2 regions of the Catenulispora sp. MAP12-49 genome follow, and region 2 is predicted to be linked to the other one. Evidence: riboswitches for the same ligand, from Rfam matches in the RefSeq annotation. Region 2 holds a riboswitch; the other holds the start of a gene.

Region 1 (8,668 bases), on a different contig from region 2:
GTTCTTCATCGCGATCGGAGTGGTGATCACCCTGGGCGCGGCCACCGGGATGATGTGGCACGACCGCGGCCTGTCCCTGCGGACGGCGGTCCGGAAGGTGCCGGGGGCGTCATGACCGCCCGCACCGGCGTCGCCGCCCCGGACCAGGCCGCCGCGCGGCCCCCCGGTCGCCGGATCGTTTGGACGGTCCTGCGGGTGGCGGTCTCGATCGCCGCGATCACGACGCTGTACTACCTGCTGCCCTTGGACCACGCGGGCACGGCCGTCACCGTCACGATGCTGCTGATCGGACTGGTCTCGTTCGTCGCTCTGGTCGGCTTCCAGGTCCGCACGATCGTCCGGTCCCGGTGGCCGACGTTGCGGGCCGTCGAGGCACTGGCCGTCAGCGTCTCGTTCTTCCTGCTGCTGTTCGCCGCCAGCTATGTCGCGCTGGCCAATCTGTCGCCGACCAGCTTCGGCCAGCACCTCACACACACCGACGGGCTCTACTTCACCGTCACCGTGTTCTCCACCGTCGGGTTCGGCGATATCACCGCCAAGACCGATACGGCACGGCTCGTGGTCACCATGCAGATGCTCACCGACCTGGTCATCTATGGTGTGGCCATCAAGGTCTTCGTGCGCGCCGTCAAGCGCGGCCGGCAACGCAGATCCGAGGACGACGAATGACCTACGCGGCCGGTTGCTCAGCCGCGCCGCGCTTGGCGAACAAGCCCGCGAGCAGCATGACGACGACGGCGAACCCCACCCCGCACAAGGTCCACAGCACCCGGTAGCCCTCGGCGCTGTAGTTCGAAGGCTGGGGAAGATCCAGCAGGATGAGGACGCCCGCGGCGATCGCGGCACTGTAAAGCGCGTAGTTCCAGAACCGGACGGCCACCCCGTGCATCAGCAGGATGAGCGCGATGATTTCCAGGCCGCGCAGGACCGAGAAGAGCTTGAGGCCGTGTTCGCTGGCGGGCACCAACAGCACCAGCGAAGCCGTGACGGCACCGATCACCGCCCCCGCAAGACGCTGTACGGCCACCAAGGTGGCCTGTTCCAGGCTCGGCTTCAGGGCGATCTGGCTTCCACCTGCCCTCTTCTGCCGGAGTCCTCACCCGTCGGCCCGCCACTCAGGCGACAGCGGGGGTGCCGATCAGCCATACGGCGGAATGCTCCTAGCGCGCCACTTGCCGCCGCGCCGCCTCCACGGTCTGCTCCAGCAGCACCGCGATCGTCATCGGCCCGACGCCGCCGGGCACCGGGGTGATCAGGCTCGCCTTCTCCGCCGCCGAGGCGAAGTCGACGTCCCCGACGTTGCCCGGGTTGTATCCGGCGTCGACGACGACCGCGCCGGGCTTGATGTCGGCGCCCTTGATGAAGTTCGGCCGGCCGACCGCGGCGACGAGGATGTCGGCTTCACGCGTGTGCGCGGCGAGGTCGGCGGTCCTGGAGTGGCAGTAGGTCACGGTCGCGTCCCGGGCCAGCAGCAGCATGCCCACCGGCTTGCCGAGGATCGGGCTGCGGCCGACCACCACCGCGTGCTTGCCGGCGAGTTCGACCTCGTATTCGTCCAGCAGCCGCAGGATGCCGCCGGGGGTGGCCGAGGCGAAACCGGGCTCGCCGAAGGCCATGGCGGCGAAGGAGTGCATCGTCACGCCGTCCACATCCTTCTCCGGCGCGATGGCCTCGAAGGCGGCGCGCTCGTCGATGTGCGCGGGCACGGGGTGCTGGAGCAGGATGCCGTGGACGTCCGGGTCCTGCGACAGCTCGGTGAGCGCGGCGACCAGCGTGGCGGTGGTGATGGTGTCGGGCAGTTCCACGTGCCACGAACCGATCCCGGCCTTCGCACTGCGGTTCTGCTTCATCCGGACATAGGTGACCGAGGCCGGGTCCGAGCCGACGAGCACGGTCGCCAGACACGGGGTGACCCCGGTGGCGACCTTCAACGCGGCCGCGTCGGCCGCGGCCTTCTCCACGATGTGCCGGGCTGCTTCGGTGCCGTTCATCAGCATGGGCACGCCTCCTGGGCGGCTTGAAGGAAGTCGCCCAGGCGCACGGCAAAGGACAGCGAGTGTCAGACCGCTCCCCGGTGGTGTCCCACCTGAACGCCAGTCACGGCCTGACAGCACTCTACGTCACGGACAGAGTGACGCGGCAGGCTACGCGTCCGGCGCGATCTTCGCCATCGCGTTGATGATGCGGTCCATCGCGTCGCCGCCCTTGGGGTCGGTGAGGTTGGCCAGCGTCTTCAGCGTGAAGCGCATCAGCATCGGGTGCGACAGGCCGCGCTGGGTGGCCAGGCGCATCACCTTCGGGTTGCCGATCAGGCGGACGAACAGGCGGCCCATCGTGTAGTAGCCGCCGTAGGTCTCCTTCAGCGCGCGCGGGTACGCCGACAGCGCCAGCTCCCGCTCCGGGCCGGCCGGACGCGCCAGGGCCTGCGCGATCACGTCCGCGGCGAGCTCGCCGGACTCCATCGCGTAGGCGATGCCCTCGCCGTTGAACGGGTTCACCATGCCGCCGGCGTCGCCGACGAGCAGCACGCCGCGGGTGTAGTGCGGCTGCCGGTTGAAGCCCATCGGCAGCGCGGCACCGCGGATCGGCTCGGTGCGGTTCTCCTCGTTGAAGCCCCACTCCTCGGGGGTGTTCTTCAGCCAGGCGCGCAGCAGGTCGGGGTACTTCACGTTGCGGAAGGACTTGGTGGTGTTCAGGATGCCCAGGCCCACGTTGGAGGTGCCGTCGCCCATGCCGAAGACCCAGCCGTAGCCGGGCAGCAGGCGCTCGCCGTCCCAGAGCTCGAGCCAGGACTCGAGGTAGTCGTCGTTGGTGCGCGGCGACTTGTAGTAGGTGCGGTAAGCGACGCCCATCGGGCGGTCGTCGCGCTTGTGCAGGCCCAGCGCGATGGACAGCCGGGTGGAGTTGCCGTCGGCGGCGACGATCAGCGGGGCGTGGAAGGCGGTCTCCCGCTTGGCGCCGTCGCCGTCGGTGATGCGCGCGGTCACACCGATCACCCGGTTGCTGCGCGGGTCCACGATCGGACCGGTGACGTTCGTGTTCTCGCGCAGCCGGGCCCCGGACTTCTCCGCCTGCCGCGCCAGGATCTGGTCGAAGTCGGCCCGCGGCCGCACCAGTCCGTAGTTGGGATACGCGGCCAGCTCCGGCCACGGCATCTCCAGCCGCATCCCGCCGCCGATGATCCGCAGGCCCTTGTTGTGCAGCCAGCCGGCTTCCTCGGAGGTGTCGATGCCCATCCGCACCAGCGACTTCACCGCGCGCGGCGTCAGGCCGTCGCCGCAGATCTTCTCCCGCGGGAACTGGGACTTCTCCAGCAGCAGGACGTCCAGGCCCGCGGTGGCCAGATGGTGGGCCGTCGCCGAGCCCGAGGGCCCGGCCCCGACCACGATGACGTCGGCGACGTTCTCCGAGGGCACGGCCTCGCTCGGAGCGGCGGAAGAGGTTTGCGCGGTCACCCGCCCGATTCTAAGCGCAGGCGGTACGGGGCCTGCGGTCAGGCCGGTGCGAGCGCGGCACGGCGCCGGCCCCCTTGCCCGGCCCCGCGCACGGTGGTCGGATGGCGCCCGTGACGCTGCTGACCTTCGAACCGGCCGACACCACCCCGCCGCGCGCCGGCGTGATCCTGTTCCACGGCGGCGGCCTGCTCCACGGCTCGCCCCACGATCTGGCCCCGCACTGCCGGCGCTTGGCCGAGCACGGGATCCTCGCGGTGTCGGCCGGCTACCGGCTGCTCGGCCGTGGCGCGGCGAACATCGACGACTGTCTCGCCGACGTCCGGCACGCGATCGAGCACTTCGGACAAACGGCGGCGGCGCACGGCCTGGGCCCGGACCGCCTGGCCGCCGGCGGCAGCTCGGCCGGAGCCCACCTCGCGCTGCTCTCGGTGCTGACCGGCGCCGCCCCGGGCGCCGCGGCCGTCGTGGCGCTCAACCCGGCGGGTCTGGATCTCGGCGCCATGGAGCCGGAGGACCAACGCCGCCTCGAAGAGCGGGTCGGCATCACGCCGGGCAGGCTGACCGACTATTCGGCCCTCGGTCTCGTCCGACCGGACGCGCCACCGACGCTGATCCAGCACGGAACCGACGACGAGATCCAGCCGATCGACGGGGTGCGCAGGTTCCGGGACGCGATGGCGAGCGCCGGCACCGAATGCGCGCTGGTGGAGTACGCGGGCGCCAAGCATGCCTTCCACTATCCCGACGGCGATCACTTCGACGAGGTCATGGATGCGGCCGCCAGGTTCCTGCTCGACCGGCTCGACCGGCCCGACCGGCCCGACCGACTGGATCGCCCGACCGGCTCGGCTTGACCAGCACAACCCACTTGCCGGCCCGACCGGCTCGACTGGATCGACCCGGCCGGCCCGACCATCGATCCGACAAGCCACCACTGGACTCCGGCGTCCTCCACGAGGCGCTCATGCGCCAGGCGCCTCCGCTACGGCGCCACCCCGCCCCGGCTCGGCGCCGGCTTCAGCTTCGCGGTGTTGTCCTGCGCCGGGTGCGTCTTGCCGGCCGGGCCGGCGGCGAAGGCCAGGAGCATGTTGGCCGTCACCTGCTGGGCGAAGGTGTGGGCGGCGGCGTCCATTTTGTCGGTGCAGCCGCCGCTGACCAGGGCGCAGTTCCAGCGCATGGTTCCGGTGGCGAAGACGCCCGCGCCGGAGGGGACCGTGTAGTAGGCCGAGTCCGCGTAGGAGGCTTTGCCCTGGCAGGTGATCGGCGAGTGGGTGAGGGCTTCGATCGGGTGCGGTGTGGTCGGGTCCGACACCACCCGGTCGTACTCCACGCCGACCAGTCCCTTGTAGGACTGGCCCGCGTGCGCGTCGGTGCCGGCCAGGAGCCACGAGGTCGGGTCGTAGACGACCATGTTCGCGTTCGCCGGGTTGCACTCGTAGAAGACGCCGGTCAGCACGTTCTCCGGGCGCGGGTCCGGCGGGTTGCGCCAGTCCTGGGTCGACTCCTCCGGGTCGGTCGCGTGCATCGGGTCCTCGGCCGCGTCCTTGTAGTCCACCTGGATGCGGTCCTTGCCCAGCGGCGAGTCCTGGAAGCGGATGTGGCGGAAGATCGCGTTCGCGCCGAGGAAGGCGATGTTCGTCCCGGCGTCGCGCGCCTGCGTCAGGGTCTGGCGCATCTGGGTCGAGTAGTACTCGTCGTGGCCCAGCGAGATGATCGCCCGGGCGCCCTGGAACAGGCCGGGGTTCTCGTGCAGGTCCAGGTCCGTGGCGTAGGCCAGTTGGAGTCCGTGGCCGGCTGCCAGCTTCTCGGCGAAGACGATCGAGGACTGCTCGTAGGTCTGGAAGCGGTCGGCGCCGGTGGTGTCGTAGGGCCGGTCGAAGGACACGATCCGGGCGCGGTGCGCGTAGTCGTTCCTCGGGCCGCCGCTGTAGAGGTCGTACCCGCCGTACTCGTTGTACGCCTGCCACGTGGTGACGCCGTTGATCAGCACCACCTTGCCGGCCGTGGAGGTGGACTTGACGGTGACCGGCACGAACCGCGCGCCCTTCACCTTGCCGCCGACCGCGTCCAGCCGGATCAGGTACGAGCCCTCCGGCCAGCCGCTCGTGGACACCGTCATCGACGGCTGCCAGGTCGTGCTGACCGTGTTCACCTGGGCCCGCACCGTCGCCGCCGGCTGCACCTTCCCGGCGGTCACCGGGGACTTCCACACCTGCCGGGCCTGAGTCCCGCCGTAGTAGCCGATCCGGAGGGCCGTGGCGGTGAACTGCGGCGCGGTGGTGTTCACGAACAGCTTGAAGCTGTCCCCCGACGTCACCTCGATCTGGTCGGCGTAGCCCTCGATCCCGTGGTCGGCACCGGAGTCCACGCCCTTGTTCCAGTCGGGCGTACCGGGCTGCGCGTTCTCCGCCGCGACGTTCAGAGCCCCAGCGGGAGCCCCAGTAGGACCGTCGCCGGAAGCGCCCGGACTGCTGTTCCGCGCGGTGCCGGGAACCCCGCCGTTGTCAGGGCCCGAATGCTTCGAACCGCCCCCCGAGCACGCCGCGGCCGAGGCCAGGACCAGCACCGCGGTGACGAGCGCTGCCGCCCTGCCTATTCGAGCCTTCACAGGCTCAGTCTTCCTTATACGCGCGATGCAATGCGACGATTCCGCCAGTCAGGTTACGGTGCGCGACCCGCCGCCAGCCCGCGCCGCCGATCACGGCCGCCAGTTCCCGCTGGTCCGGCCAGGCCCGGATGGACTCGGCGAGGTAGACGTAGGCGTCCGGGTTCGAACTCACCTTCGTCGCCACCGCGGGCAGCGCCTTCATCAAGTACTCGATGTACGCCGTGCGCAAGGGCGCGATGGTCGGGCGCGAGAACTCGCAGACCACCAGGCGCCCGCCGGGCTTGGCGACGCGCAGCATCTCGCGCAGCGCGACCTCGGTGTCCTGGACGTTGCGCAGCCCGAAGGAGATGGTGACGGCGTCGAAGACGCCGTCCCGGAACGGCAGGCGCGTGGCGTCGCCGGCGGCGAAGGTCAGGTGCGGCAGGCGGCGCTTGCCGACCTGGAGCATGCCCAGGGAGAAGTCGCAGGAGACGGTCTCCGCCCCGGCGGCGTGGAACGGCTGCGTGCTGGTCCCGGTGCCGGCCGCGAGGTCCAGCACCCGCTGCCCGGGCTTGGCGTCCACGGCCTGGCGCACCGCGCGCCGCCACAGCCGCGTCTGGCCGAGCGCCAGGACGTCGTTGGTCAGGTCGTAGCGCTCGGCCACGCCGTCGAACATGGCGGCGACCTCGTGCGGCTGTTTGTCCAGGGATGCTCGGCTCACGGGCCGATTCTCTCACCCGGAGTGTCCGGGGCCGGTACCGCCTCGGACACTCCGGCGCGCAGAAAGCACAGATGGCACAGCCGGCTCAGACAGTCCGGTGCACGATCTTGCCGCCGAGCACCGTGGCCACACAGGTGCCGTGGTCGATCAGCCGCGCATGGGGATCGCCGTCGCCGGCACTGTCCGCGCCGCCGGCACCGCCCACGCTGCCTTCCACCGAGAACACCGCGAAGTCCGCACGGACTCCGGGCTCCAGCCGCCCGACCCGGTCCGCTCCCTCGCTCAGTCCGAGCGCGGCCGCGCCGCCGAGGGTCGCGGCCTCCACGATGCGACGGTCCAGATCGTCGGCGGCGTAGCCCTGGGCCCGAGCCACGGCCTTCAGTGCCCGCGCCTCGTCCAGCAGGTCGAGCGAGGGCGAGGAGGCTGCGGAGTCGGTGCCGATGCCGATCGGCGAGCCCTCGGCCAGATACGCGGCCACCGGCGGCTCCCCGGCCTCCAGGATCCGGTTCGAGCGCACGCACAACGCCACGGCGGTACCGCGTTCGCGCAGCAGCGCGCGGTCGGACTCGCTGGTGTGGACGCCGTGCGCGATGTGGCAGTCGGCGCCGAGCGCGCCGCGCGCGTCGGCCCACTCCACCGGCGTCATGCCGGTGCCGCGGTCGAGGATGTCGGAGAAGTCCAGACCGAACTGCTTGGCGTTGTCGGCGAAGGGGCCGGTGCCGGTCAGCACGTACTCCGATTCCTGCGTGGTCTCGGCGATGTGCGGGTGCAGGCGCCTGCCGCCCTCGTGGGCGATGACGACGCAGTCCTCGTACACACCGGTGCTGATGGTGAAGGGCGTGTGCGGCGAGACGCCGCGGACCGGACCGCCGGCGCCGTCGACCGCCACCACGAAGTCCGCCCGCTTTCCGGCCGCCCACGAAGCGTCGTCGGCGAAGACCGCCTCGATGTAGGCCACGCCGCGGATCCCGCTGCGCGCGATCGCCGAGAGCACCGCCGGCTCGGTCACGATGTCCGCGACCGCCGTGGTCCCGGTCTTCAGGTACGCGTGCAGCCCGCGCCGGGTGGACTCCTGCCACATCGCGTCGGTGAACGTCGCCCGGCGCGCGACCATCTGGTGCAGCCACTCGGGGAACGGCAGGCCGGAGGACGCCAGGTCCCCGAAGTCGTAGTACTGCGTGTGCGCGTGGCTGTTGACCAGCCCCGGCATGAGAATGCCGGGCCAGTCACGCACGCGCGCCTCGGGGTGCGCGGCGACGAGGTCGGCCCGGGTGCCGACCGCGACGACGCGGTCGTTGTCGACGACGATCGCGCCGTCGGCGATCGGGGCCGAGGTCATGGGCAGGACGAGCGGGGCGGCATGGAGGGTCAGCACCGTTCGAGGTTAAGGCAAAGCCGTCGGGCCGGTGCGCCATGGCACCGGCCCGACGGCCTGTCAGTTCTCGATCGACGCAGCTCAGTCGCAGTCGCGGCCGAGCGCCGGCAGCACCTTCGTGTGCTCGATCCGCACCGCCTGCAGGCGCTGCGGGTCCAGGCCCAGCAGGCGCAGGATGGTCGGGGCGATCTGCGTGGTCTCGACCTGCTGGCCGTTCACGCCGCGCGCGCTGACGCCCGCGCCGGACACCACGATCGGCACGTTGCGGTCGTCGTCGGCCGCGCCGCCGTGCTCGGCGATCTTGCTCTGGCCGCCGGTGTACACCACGCCCTGCTGCGCGATGCCGAACAGGTCCGGAACCCGGTTGTCGCCCGGCTGCACGTGGAAGTACGCGCGGGCCTCGGCGCCGGCGTAGACCTTGGTCAGGCCGCCGTGCGTGAAGGCCTTCGCGGCGCCGGTGATGCCGTTGCCGGTGCCGCTCTGCGCCAGCAGGTAGTTCTTCGCGAAGTCCGCGGCGGCCTGGCCGCGGT
Region 2 (8,668 bases):
ACCCCGGTCACCACCGTCGAGGGCGAGCGCTCGCCGCGCCAGTTCGGCCCGCTGCCGCCCGGCACCCGCGGCGCGGTCGAGGCGGCGGTCAGCGAGCGCCGCTTCCTGCCCGGGCAGGACGTGGCCCACGACGAGTTCGGCAGCGGCTGGGTCCAGGGCAGCGGCCTGGGCCGGGTCACGGTGCGCTTCGAGAGCCCGTGGTCGGGGCGCGGGCGCATCAAGACGGTGCGGGCCGACGACCCGGCGCTGCACCTGGTCGACGCGGCGACGGTCGCGCGCGAGGCGCTGGCGCGGCTCGCCGGGACGCCCGCCGAGGAGTCCGGCGACGAGTCCGACACCGAGCCCGGCATCAAGCCCGACACTGAGACTGAGCTCGACACCGGGTCCGAAACAGGGCCCGACACCGAGCCCGACACCGCCTGAGCCCCGAGCCGACCGTCCGCGGTCCGCGCCCCCGCCGCGGCCCACAAGCTCGTCGCGCACCGCCCCGACCCCGGCGTTAGCATCGGCACCATGACTGATGAGCCCACCAAGACCGAGGTCGTCGACAACGAACTCGAAGATCGCTTCGAGCTCTGGTACGGCGACCGCCTAGCGGGCTTCGCCGCCTACCGGCGCCGCGACGGGGGCACGGTCTTCGTGCACACCGTGATCGAGCCGGAGTTCGAGGGCAAGGGGCTCGGGTCGGTGCTGGCACGGCACGCGCTGGACGCGACCGTGGCGCGCGGGGAGGAGATCGTCCCGGTGTGCCCCTTCATCTCGGCCTACCTTCGCAAGCACCCCGAGTACGACGAGCACGTGAAGTGGCCCGCGTCGTGAGCAACCTCGACGCGAACCCCGCGGAGCAGGACTGCCGGGCCAAGGACGATCCGGGCCCGGTCGCCGATCTCCACGAGGCCCGCGACGTCCCCCTCGGCGGCGTACGCGGCGTGCACGTGATGCGCGCCCTGCCGCAGCGCGTGCTCCCGACGGTCGGCGCGTGGTGCTTCCTGGACCACTTCGGGCCGCACGCCGAGCCGATGAACGTCAACCCGCACCCGCACATCGGCCTGCAGACCGTGACCTGGCCCTTCCAAGGCGAGATCCGGCACCGCGACAGCGTCGGCTCCGACGTGGTCGTGCGGCCGCGCCAGCTGAACATCATGACCGCCGGGCGCGGGATCGCGCATTCAGAGTTCGGATTGGAAACCGGAGCGGCGAGCCACGGTCTCCAGCTCTGGACCGCGTTGCCCGACGAGCACCGGGACACCGCGCCGCACTTCGAGCAGCACCAGGACCTGCCGGTCTACGAGCTGCCGGGCCTGCGCGCGCTGGTCTTCCTCGGCACCCTCGGCGGCGTCACCTCCCCGGCGACCGCCTACTCCCCGATCGTCGGCGCCGACATCACCGTCAACCCCGGCGCGGCCGCGACGATCCCGCTGACCAACTACCACGAGCACGCCGTGATGGTCATCGACGGCGACCTGACAGCCGCCGGAACAGACGTCCCGCCCGGCCCCCTGCTCTACCTCGGCACCGGTCGCAGTGAACTGACCCTCACCAGCCGCGCCGGCGCGCACCTGATCCTGCTGGGCGGCGAACCGTTCCGCGAGGACATCGTCATGTGGTGGAACTTCGTGGGGCGCAGCCACGAGGACATCGAGGAGGCCCGCAACGACTGGGAGAAGCGCACCGTGGAGCGCTTCCCGGACATCGCGGGCCACACCGTCGAAGAGCGCATCCCCGCACCCCCGCTGCCCGGCATCCGCCTCAAGCCGCGCGGACGCGGACCCCGCTAGAGGAAACGCTAAGGGCGCCCGCACAGCAACAACTGTGCGAGCGCCCTTAGCGTTGAACGACTACGCCCAACCCGGCATCGGGTACTGCGCCATCAGCTCGCGCACCTGCCCGGCGATCCGCTCGTACTGGTCGGTGTCGCCCTTGGCGGCGGCCTGCACCGTCTCGTCCATCCACTGCGCGATCTGCGCCATCTGCTCCGGCTTCAGGCCGCGGGTGGTGATCGCGGCGGCGCCGAGGCGGATGCCCGAGGGGTCGAACGGCTTGCGGGGGTCGAAGGGCACCGAGTTGTAGTTCAGCTCGATGCCGGCCGCGTCCAGCGCCTTGGCCGCCACCTTGCCGGTGACGCCCTTGGGCGTCAGGTCGGCCAGGATCAGGTGGTTGTCCGTGCCGCCGGACACCAGGTCCCAGCCGCGCTCGGCGAGGCCGGCGGCCAGGGCCTTGGCGTTGGCCACGACGGTGGCCGCGTAGGTCTTGAACTCCGGCTGCGCGGCCTCCTTCAGCGCCACCGCGATGCCGGCGGTGGTGTGGTTGTGCGGGCCGCCCTGCAGGCCGGGGAAGACGGCCTTGTCGATCGGGGTCGCGTACTCCTCGGTGGTCATGATCATCGCACCGCGCGGACCGCGGAGGGTCTTGTGCGTGGTGGTGGTGATGACGTCCGCGTAGCCGACCGGCGAGGGGTGCGCGCCGCCGGCGACAAGGCCGGCGATGTGCGCGATGTCGGAGACCAGGATGGCGCCGATCTCCTTGGCGATCTCGGCGAAGGCCGGGAAGTCGATGGTGCGCGGGATCGCGGTGCCGCCGCAGAAGATGACCTTCGGGCGCTCCTTGAGGGCCAGGTCGCGGACCTCGTTCATGTCCACGATGCCGGTCTCGCGGGAGACGCCGTAGGCGACCGCGTTGAACCACTTGCCGGTCACCGACACCGGGGAGCCGTGGGTGAGGTGGCCGCCGGCGGCCAGGCCCGCGCCCATGAAGGTGTCGCCGGGCTTCAGGAACGCCAGGTACACCGCGAGGTTCGCCGGGGAGCCGGAGTAGGGCTGCACGTTGGCGTGGTCCACGCCGAACAGCGACTTGGCGCGGTCGATCGCGATCGTCTCGATCGGGTCGATGAACTGCTGGCCCTCGTAGTAGCGGCGGCCGGCGTACCCCTCGGAGTACTTGTTGGTCAGGACCGTGCCGGAGGCCTCCAGGACCGCCGCGGAGACGTAGTTCTCCGAGGCGATCATGCGGATCTTCTCGTACTGGCGGCGGGCCTCGTCCTGGATCAGGCCGGCGATCTGCGGGTCTTCCTGTGCGAGCTCGGGAATGGCGGGCGAGTGCATGTGATGCCTCCTCGGGCGTCTTCGTCCGGAAGGACACCCAGGCGCGCGGTGCCCGCTACGTCGATCGCTTCCCGGTGGTCGGTTCCACCTCCACGTGCCTTCACGCGGTCTGCGCCAGTCGCGATGGACAAATGCTATCGCTGTGCGGGTCGCAGCAGCGCCACGCATTCCACATGCCGGGTCATCGGGAACAGGTCGAAGGCCCGCAGGTCGGTCAGCTCATAGCCGGCCTCCGCGAAGTACGCGACGTCCCGCGCCAGCGACGCCGGGTCGCACGCGACGTACACCACGGCGCGCGGCCTGAGGGCGGCGATGCGGTCGCACACGTCCCGGCCGGCCCCGGCGCGCGGCGGGTCGAGCACGACGATGTCCGCGTGGTCCGGGACGTAGTTCTCGTCCGCCAGGACCTCGTCGACGGAGCCCTCCACGAGGTCCAGCCACGGGAACTCGGAGCTCTCCTCCTGGTCGTCCACGAACCCGAGGTTGTGCGCGGCGTCCCGGACGGCCTGCCGGTCCAGCTCCACGGCCATCACCGCACCGCTCTCGCCGACCCCTTCGGCCAACGGAGCGGCGAACAGGCCGACTCCGCAATAGAGGTCGAGCGCCACGTCCCCTTCCTTGGGATTCAGGAAGTCCAGGACCGCCTCGGTCAGCACATCCGGCGCCGCCGGGTGCACCTGCCAGAAGCCGCTGCCGCTGACCCGCCAGGTGCGGCCCTCGGCGACCTCGCGTACGTAAGGACGCCCATGGATGCGCTGCACACCGGAGATATGCGTGTGCCTGGAGACGCCCCGCAGAACGGACGCCTTTACGTCGGCGTCCACAAAGGGCATCTGCTCCCCGCGCTTCGGCGTGACGACCAGCGCGCGGTCCGTGGAGCCGGTCGCGGCGATCACCTCGACCATGTCCACCCGCGGCCAGTTCCGCTGGAGGGCGCCGACCTCGTCGACCCCGGAGGAGGCGATGGCGCATTCCTCAACGGGGACCACTTCGTGGGAACGGTGCTTCCGGAACCCCAGCTTCCCGTCGGGATCCACCGCGAACTGCACCCGTGTCCGCCAGCCGAACGGCGAGGCGACCTCCTCGACGACCACCTCGCGGTCCACCTTCGCCAGCCGCCGCAGCTGCTCGGCGACGACCTCGCCCTTGATCCGGAGCTGCGCCTCGTAGGCCGCGTGCTGCCAGTCGCAGCCGCCGCACCGGCCGGGCCCGGCGTACTCGCAAGGGGGCTCCACGCGGTCCTCGGAGGCCTCGAGGACCTCCACCGCGTCGGCACGCCAGAACGAGTCCTTGGCGCTGCCCTCCGTCACCTCCGCGACGACCCGCTCCCCCGGCAGCGCGTGCCGCACGAACACCGCGCGCCCCTCGTGCCGCGCGACGCAGAAACCGCCGTGTCCGGGCGGGCCGACCTCGACCTCGATCCGGGTGCCGACCATGTCTCCGGAATCGCGCTCCGGCGCCGGCGGGCGGCGGTCGGCGGTGGCGGCTTCGGCGGGGCGGGGACGGTCGGCAGCTCGTTTCACATCGCAAGCCTAGGGGTAGTCGAGTCCGCCCACCGCCGGGCACGGAAACAGGGGCTCACGCCCCGTAGTACCGTCGAGATTACGAACATCGAAAGTCCGTCGTCCTAAGTCTCCCGAGAGGGTCGAACGTGCACGTCGTCATCATGGGGTGTGGCCGGGTGGGCTCCACCCTGGCGCACAGCCTGGAGGATCTCGGCCACACGGTCGCGGTCATCGATCAGGACCCCGGGGCCTTCCGCAGGCTCAGCCCGCACTTCGCCGGCCGCCGCGTCACCGGGGCCGGATTCGACCGCGACACCCTCGCCGAGGCGGGGATCGGCGACGCCGGCGCTTTCGCCGCGGTGTCCAGCGGCGACAACTCCAACATCATCGCCGCGCGGGTGGCCCGCGAGAACTTCGGTGTGGAGAACGTCTGCGCCCGCATCTACGACCCGCGCCGCGCGGAGATATACCAGCGCCTGGGCATCCCGACGGTGGCCACCGTGCGGTGGACCGCCGACCAGATGCTGCGGCGCCTGCTCCCGACCGGCTCCACCGAGCTGTGGCGCGACCCCAGCGGCCAGGTGGCCCTGGTCGAGGTGCACACCGCCCCGGCCTGGATGGGCCACCGGGTGGCCAAGCTGGAGGAGGCCACCGGCCAGCGCGTCGCCTACCTGACCCGGCTGGGGGAGGGCGTGCTGCCCGCCTCCGACACCGTCCTGCAGGACGGCGACCTGGTCCAGGTCATGGTGAACCCGGCGGACATCGCCCGGGTCGAGGCTTCTTTCGCGAAGGGACCGGGCGCCTGATGCGAGTCGCAATCGCCGGAGCCGGCAACGTCGGCAACTCCATCGCCAAGGAACTGCTGGAGAACGGCCACGAGGTCCTGCTGATCGACCGCGACCCGTCGCGGATCGCCGTGGAGGGCCTGCCGACGGCCGAGTGGCTGCTGGCCGACGCCTGCGAGATCTCCTCGCTGGACGAGGCGGCCCTGCAGCGTTGCAACGTGGTGGTCGCGGCCACCGGCGACGACAAGGCCAACCTGGTCGTGTCGCTGCTGGCCAAGACCGAGTACGGGGTGCCCCGCGTGGTGGCCCGCATCAACCACCCGAAGAACGAGTGGATGTTCGACGAGAAGTGGGGCGTGGACGTCGCCGTCTCCACCCCGCGCCTGCTCTCGGCCCTGGTCGAGGAGGCCGTCTCGGTCGGCGACCTGGTCCGCCTGCTGCGCTTCAGCCAGGGCGACGCCAACCTGGTCGAGCTGACCCTGCCGAAGGACACCTCCCTGGTGGGCATCACCGTCGGCGAGGTCGACTGGCCGGAGGACACCGCGCTGGTGACGATCATCCGCGGCGGCCGGGTGCTGATCCCGACCCCGGAGGAGCCGCTGGCGGCCCTGGACGAGCTGCTGTTCGTGGCCCACGTGGACCGCGAGGAGGAGCTGGAGGAGCTGCTGTCCCCGGCTCCCATCGAGAGCTGAGCGCGAACGCTATACGGATGTACATGTAAAGGCCCGCAGGAGTTTCCTGCGGGCCTTTCGCATGCGCGTACGGTGGCAAATGACATGGAAACGCATCAATCCGGGACCGCGCACCGGCGGATCCTGCTGGCCGCGGCCCGGGTCCTGGCCGACGACCCGGCGGCGAGCATGCAGGAGATCGCCGACGAGGCGAAGGTGGGCCGCCCAGCCGTCTACCACTGCCACCCGACCAAGGAGGCCCTGGTCGAGGCGATCGGCCAGGAGGCGGCCAGGGACTTCGCCGCGGCGCTGGGCCACGCGCGGGCCGCGGGCGACGGCGCGGCCGCGGCCCTGGCCCGCCTGATCCGCGAACTGGCCCGGATCGGCGCCGACTACCCGATCGTGGTGCAGAACCCGCACACGCGGGACGTCGGCGAGCTCGTCGCCGGCGTCGACGCGCTGATCGCCGACGGCCAGGCCGGCGGAGAGCTGCGCGGGGACGTGGCCCCGGACGTGCTTAGCGCCGCGCTGTTCGGCGCGCTGTCGGCCGCTCTGCGCATGGCGCGCGACCCGGAGCAGGTGGATTCCGACACGATCGGGACGCAGATCGCCGCGATCGTCGTCGAGGGGATGCGCGCTTAGGCGGTCTCCGCCGCGTTGGCACCGGAGTTGGTGCCTGAGTTGGCGCCGGAGTTCGCGGTGACGTCGGCGTCCGCGTCCCCGTCATCCTCGGTGACCGGCATGACCGGCGGCGGCGCGTTCTTGATCCACTGCCACGCGACGTACAGGCAGGCGAGGTAGGGCGGGTAGCCCAGCGCGAGCCTGGCCACGCCGAGCGCGGTCGTGTGGTGCGTCAGGTACAGCGGCACCTGCACCGCCAGCTTCACCGCGAACAGGCCGGCCAGCAGCCAGGTGGCCTTGGTGAAGGCCCGCAGCCGGCCGGGGACCTGGCGCCAGGTGGTCATCTCGCCGGTGATCGGGCCGATCATCAGGCCCGCGACCGGCCAGCGGACCGCCGCGGAGATGGCGAACAGCAGGAAGGAGCCGAGGTTGATCAGGATGCCCGGCAGGTAGTAGTTCTGCGCGTGGCCGGAGAACTTCGCGAACGCCGCGCAGACCACGACGCCGAACAGGCCGGACAGCGCGTGCTGGAGCGTCTCCTTGCGCAGCAGCCGGATGACGAACATGACCACCGCGACCGCCACCGAGCCGATCACAGCCGGGTTGAGGTTGTTGGTCGCGGTGTAGACGATCAGGAAGCAGATCGACGGCAGGCCCGCGTCGGCCATGCCCATCTTGCCGCCGAACGCCTTCTTGACGGCGTCCTCGTAGGCCTTGGTCTCGACCTGCTTGGCCTGCGCGTCGCGCTCGGCCTGAGCGAGGGCCTCCGGGTCGGCACCGAACACGGCCCGCTCGCCGCCGGCCTCGGTGCCCGGCGCCGCGTGCCGGCTCCGGCTCATCGGTTCGGCGCGCTGGCCGCTTTCCAAGGACATACTGCGAACTGTAGCGGGCCGAGCTGTCCCAAACAGGACTGCTCGGCCCACTAGTCACTCCTTGGCGCGGATTACCCAGCCCTCACAGGCTGCGGGGACCGCGGCGGGTCCACTGGCGCTCGGTGAGCTCAGCGCCGCTCAGTGATCTCGGGCCCGCGCTCGAACGGGTTCAGGTCGCCCTGCGCGTACTGGCCGCCCTCGTCGTCCGGCTCGGCCTGCTGCTGCATGGCCTGCTGCGCCTCGGCGGGCATCCGCAGCGGGATCGGGTCGCGCGGGGCCATCGGGGAATTGCCGCGGCTGACCACCGTGTCGCGGAACACGTGCTCTATGTCCAGGGCCTCCTTGGGCTGCACCGCGCCCTGCCCGGACACCACGCCGCGCAGGAACCACCGCGGGCCGTCCACGCCGATGAAGCGGACCAGCTGGATGCCGCGGCTGCCGTCCGGCGCCTGCACCGGCACCTGGGCGCGCAGCTCGATGCCGAAGGGCCCCTCGCGCTCGTCGACCGTGCCGCCCTGCTTGGAGATCTCCAGGGCGATCTCGGCGCGGACCTCGGCCCAGATGCCCTCGCTGCGGGGCGCGGCGAAGGCCTGCAGCTGCACCGCCGACTGGCGGGCCACCACGGTGGCCGCGATGACCTGCTCGGCGTCGGCCATCTCCAGCCGCAGTTCCATGCCCTCCACGGCCGGCACCAGGAGCGCGCCGAGGTCGACGCGTCCGGCCTTGGGGTCCTCGACCTCGTTGAAGTCCCAGGGACCCGCGGCCCGCGAGACGTCGGCGAGGCTGATCTTGCGCTCCTCGTCCTTGATCTCACTCAGGTCGCCGTAGGCGTCGGCCTCGCTCACCCGGTCGCGCCGGTCCGAGTCGCCCTTCTGTCCGCGTCGGAAAACCACGGCTTCCCACTCTCTCTATCTCTGCGTCCTTACGACGCAGCGCTCTGCTCCACGGGGCGCTACCCGCCCCGGCCGCCAAGGCCGGTTGGCCACGCCGACGGACACGGTTCTACCCCGGCCCGCGCGGGCCGGGTTGGTGCACGGTCGTCACGCGAGACCTCGGTGAGAGTACCGCCACTCGGCCTCTCTCAGGGAAACGCACAGAACCTAAGCGGGTGTT

The links. Region 2 has a riboswitch for ZMP and ZTP ahead of glyA (serine hydroxymethyltransferase). Riboswitches for the same ligand answer to the same signal wherever they lie in the genome.
Region 1: it holds a riboswitch for ZMP and ZTP, as region 2 does, so the genes downstream of both, ABIA35_RS08440 (bifunctional 5,10-methylenetetrahydrofolate dehydrogenase/5,10-methenyltetrahydrofolate cyclohydrolase) here and glyA (serine hydroxymethyltransferase) in region 2, are expected to answer to the same signal.

What each region holds. Positions count from the first base shown of each region.
Region 1 covers NZ_JBGCCP010000003.1:271,109-279,776, reverse strand. The annotation lists gene ABIA35_RS08455 (hypothetical protein) at 1-115, shown strand, start outside; gene ABIA35_RS08450 (potassium channel family protein) at 112-669, shown strand; gene ABIA35_RS08445 (FUSC family protein) at 671-1,057, opposite strand; gene ABIA35_RS08440 (bifunctional 5,10-methylenetetrahydrofolate dehydrogenase/5,10-methenyltetrahydrofolate cyclohydrolase) at 1,161-1,997, opposite strand; ZMP/ZTP riboswitch at 2,023-2,111, opposite strand; gene ABIA35_RS08435 (geranylgeranyl reductase family protein) at 2,145-3,455, opposite strand; gene ABIA35_RS08430 (alpha/beta hydrolase) at 3,557-4,309, shown strand; gene ABIA35_RS08425 (N,N-dimethylformamidase beta subunit family domain-containing protein) at 4,438-6,063, opposite strand; gene ABIA35_RS08420 (demethylmenaquinone methyltransferase) at 6,068-6,763, opposite strand; gene ABIA35_RS08415 (amidohydrolase family protein) at 6,849-8,138, opposite strand; gene ABIA35_RS08410 (alkaline phosphatase family protein) at 8,220-8,668, opposite strand, start outside.
Region 2 covers NZ_JBGCCP010000026.1:35,972-44,639, reverse strand. The annotation lists gene ABIA35_RS35245 (DNA polymerase IV) at 1-423, shown strand, start outside; gene ABIA35_RS35240 (GNAT family N-acetyltransferase) at 514-819, shown strand; gene ABIA35_RS35235 (pirin family protein) at 816-1,778, shown strand; gene glyA (serine hydroxymethyltransferase) at 1,839-3,101, opposite strand; ZMP/ZTP riboswitch at 3,130-3,233, opposite strand; gene ABIA35_RS35225 (class I SAM-dependent RNA methyltransferase) at 3,236-4,624, opposite strand; gene ABIA35_RS35220 (TrkA family potassium uptake protein) at 4,753-5,412, shown strand; gene ABIA35_RS35215 (TrkA family potassium uptake protein) at 5,412-6,083, shown strand; gene ABIA35_RS35210 (TetR/AcrR family transcriptional regulator) at 6,168-6,704, shown strand; gene ABIA35_RS35205 (DUF3159 domain-containing protein) at 6,701-7,555, opposite strand; gene ABIA35_RS35200 (DUF3710 domain-containing protein) at 7,684-8,448, opposite strand; gene dut (dUTP diphosphatase) at 8,656-8,668, opposite strand, start outside.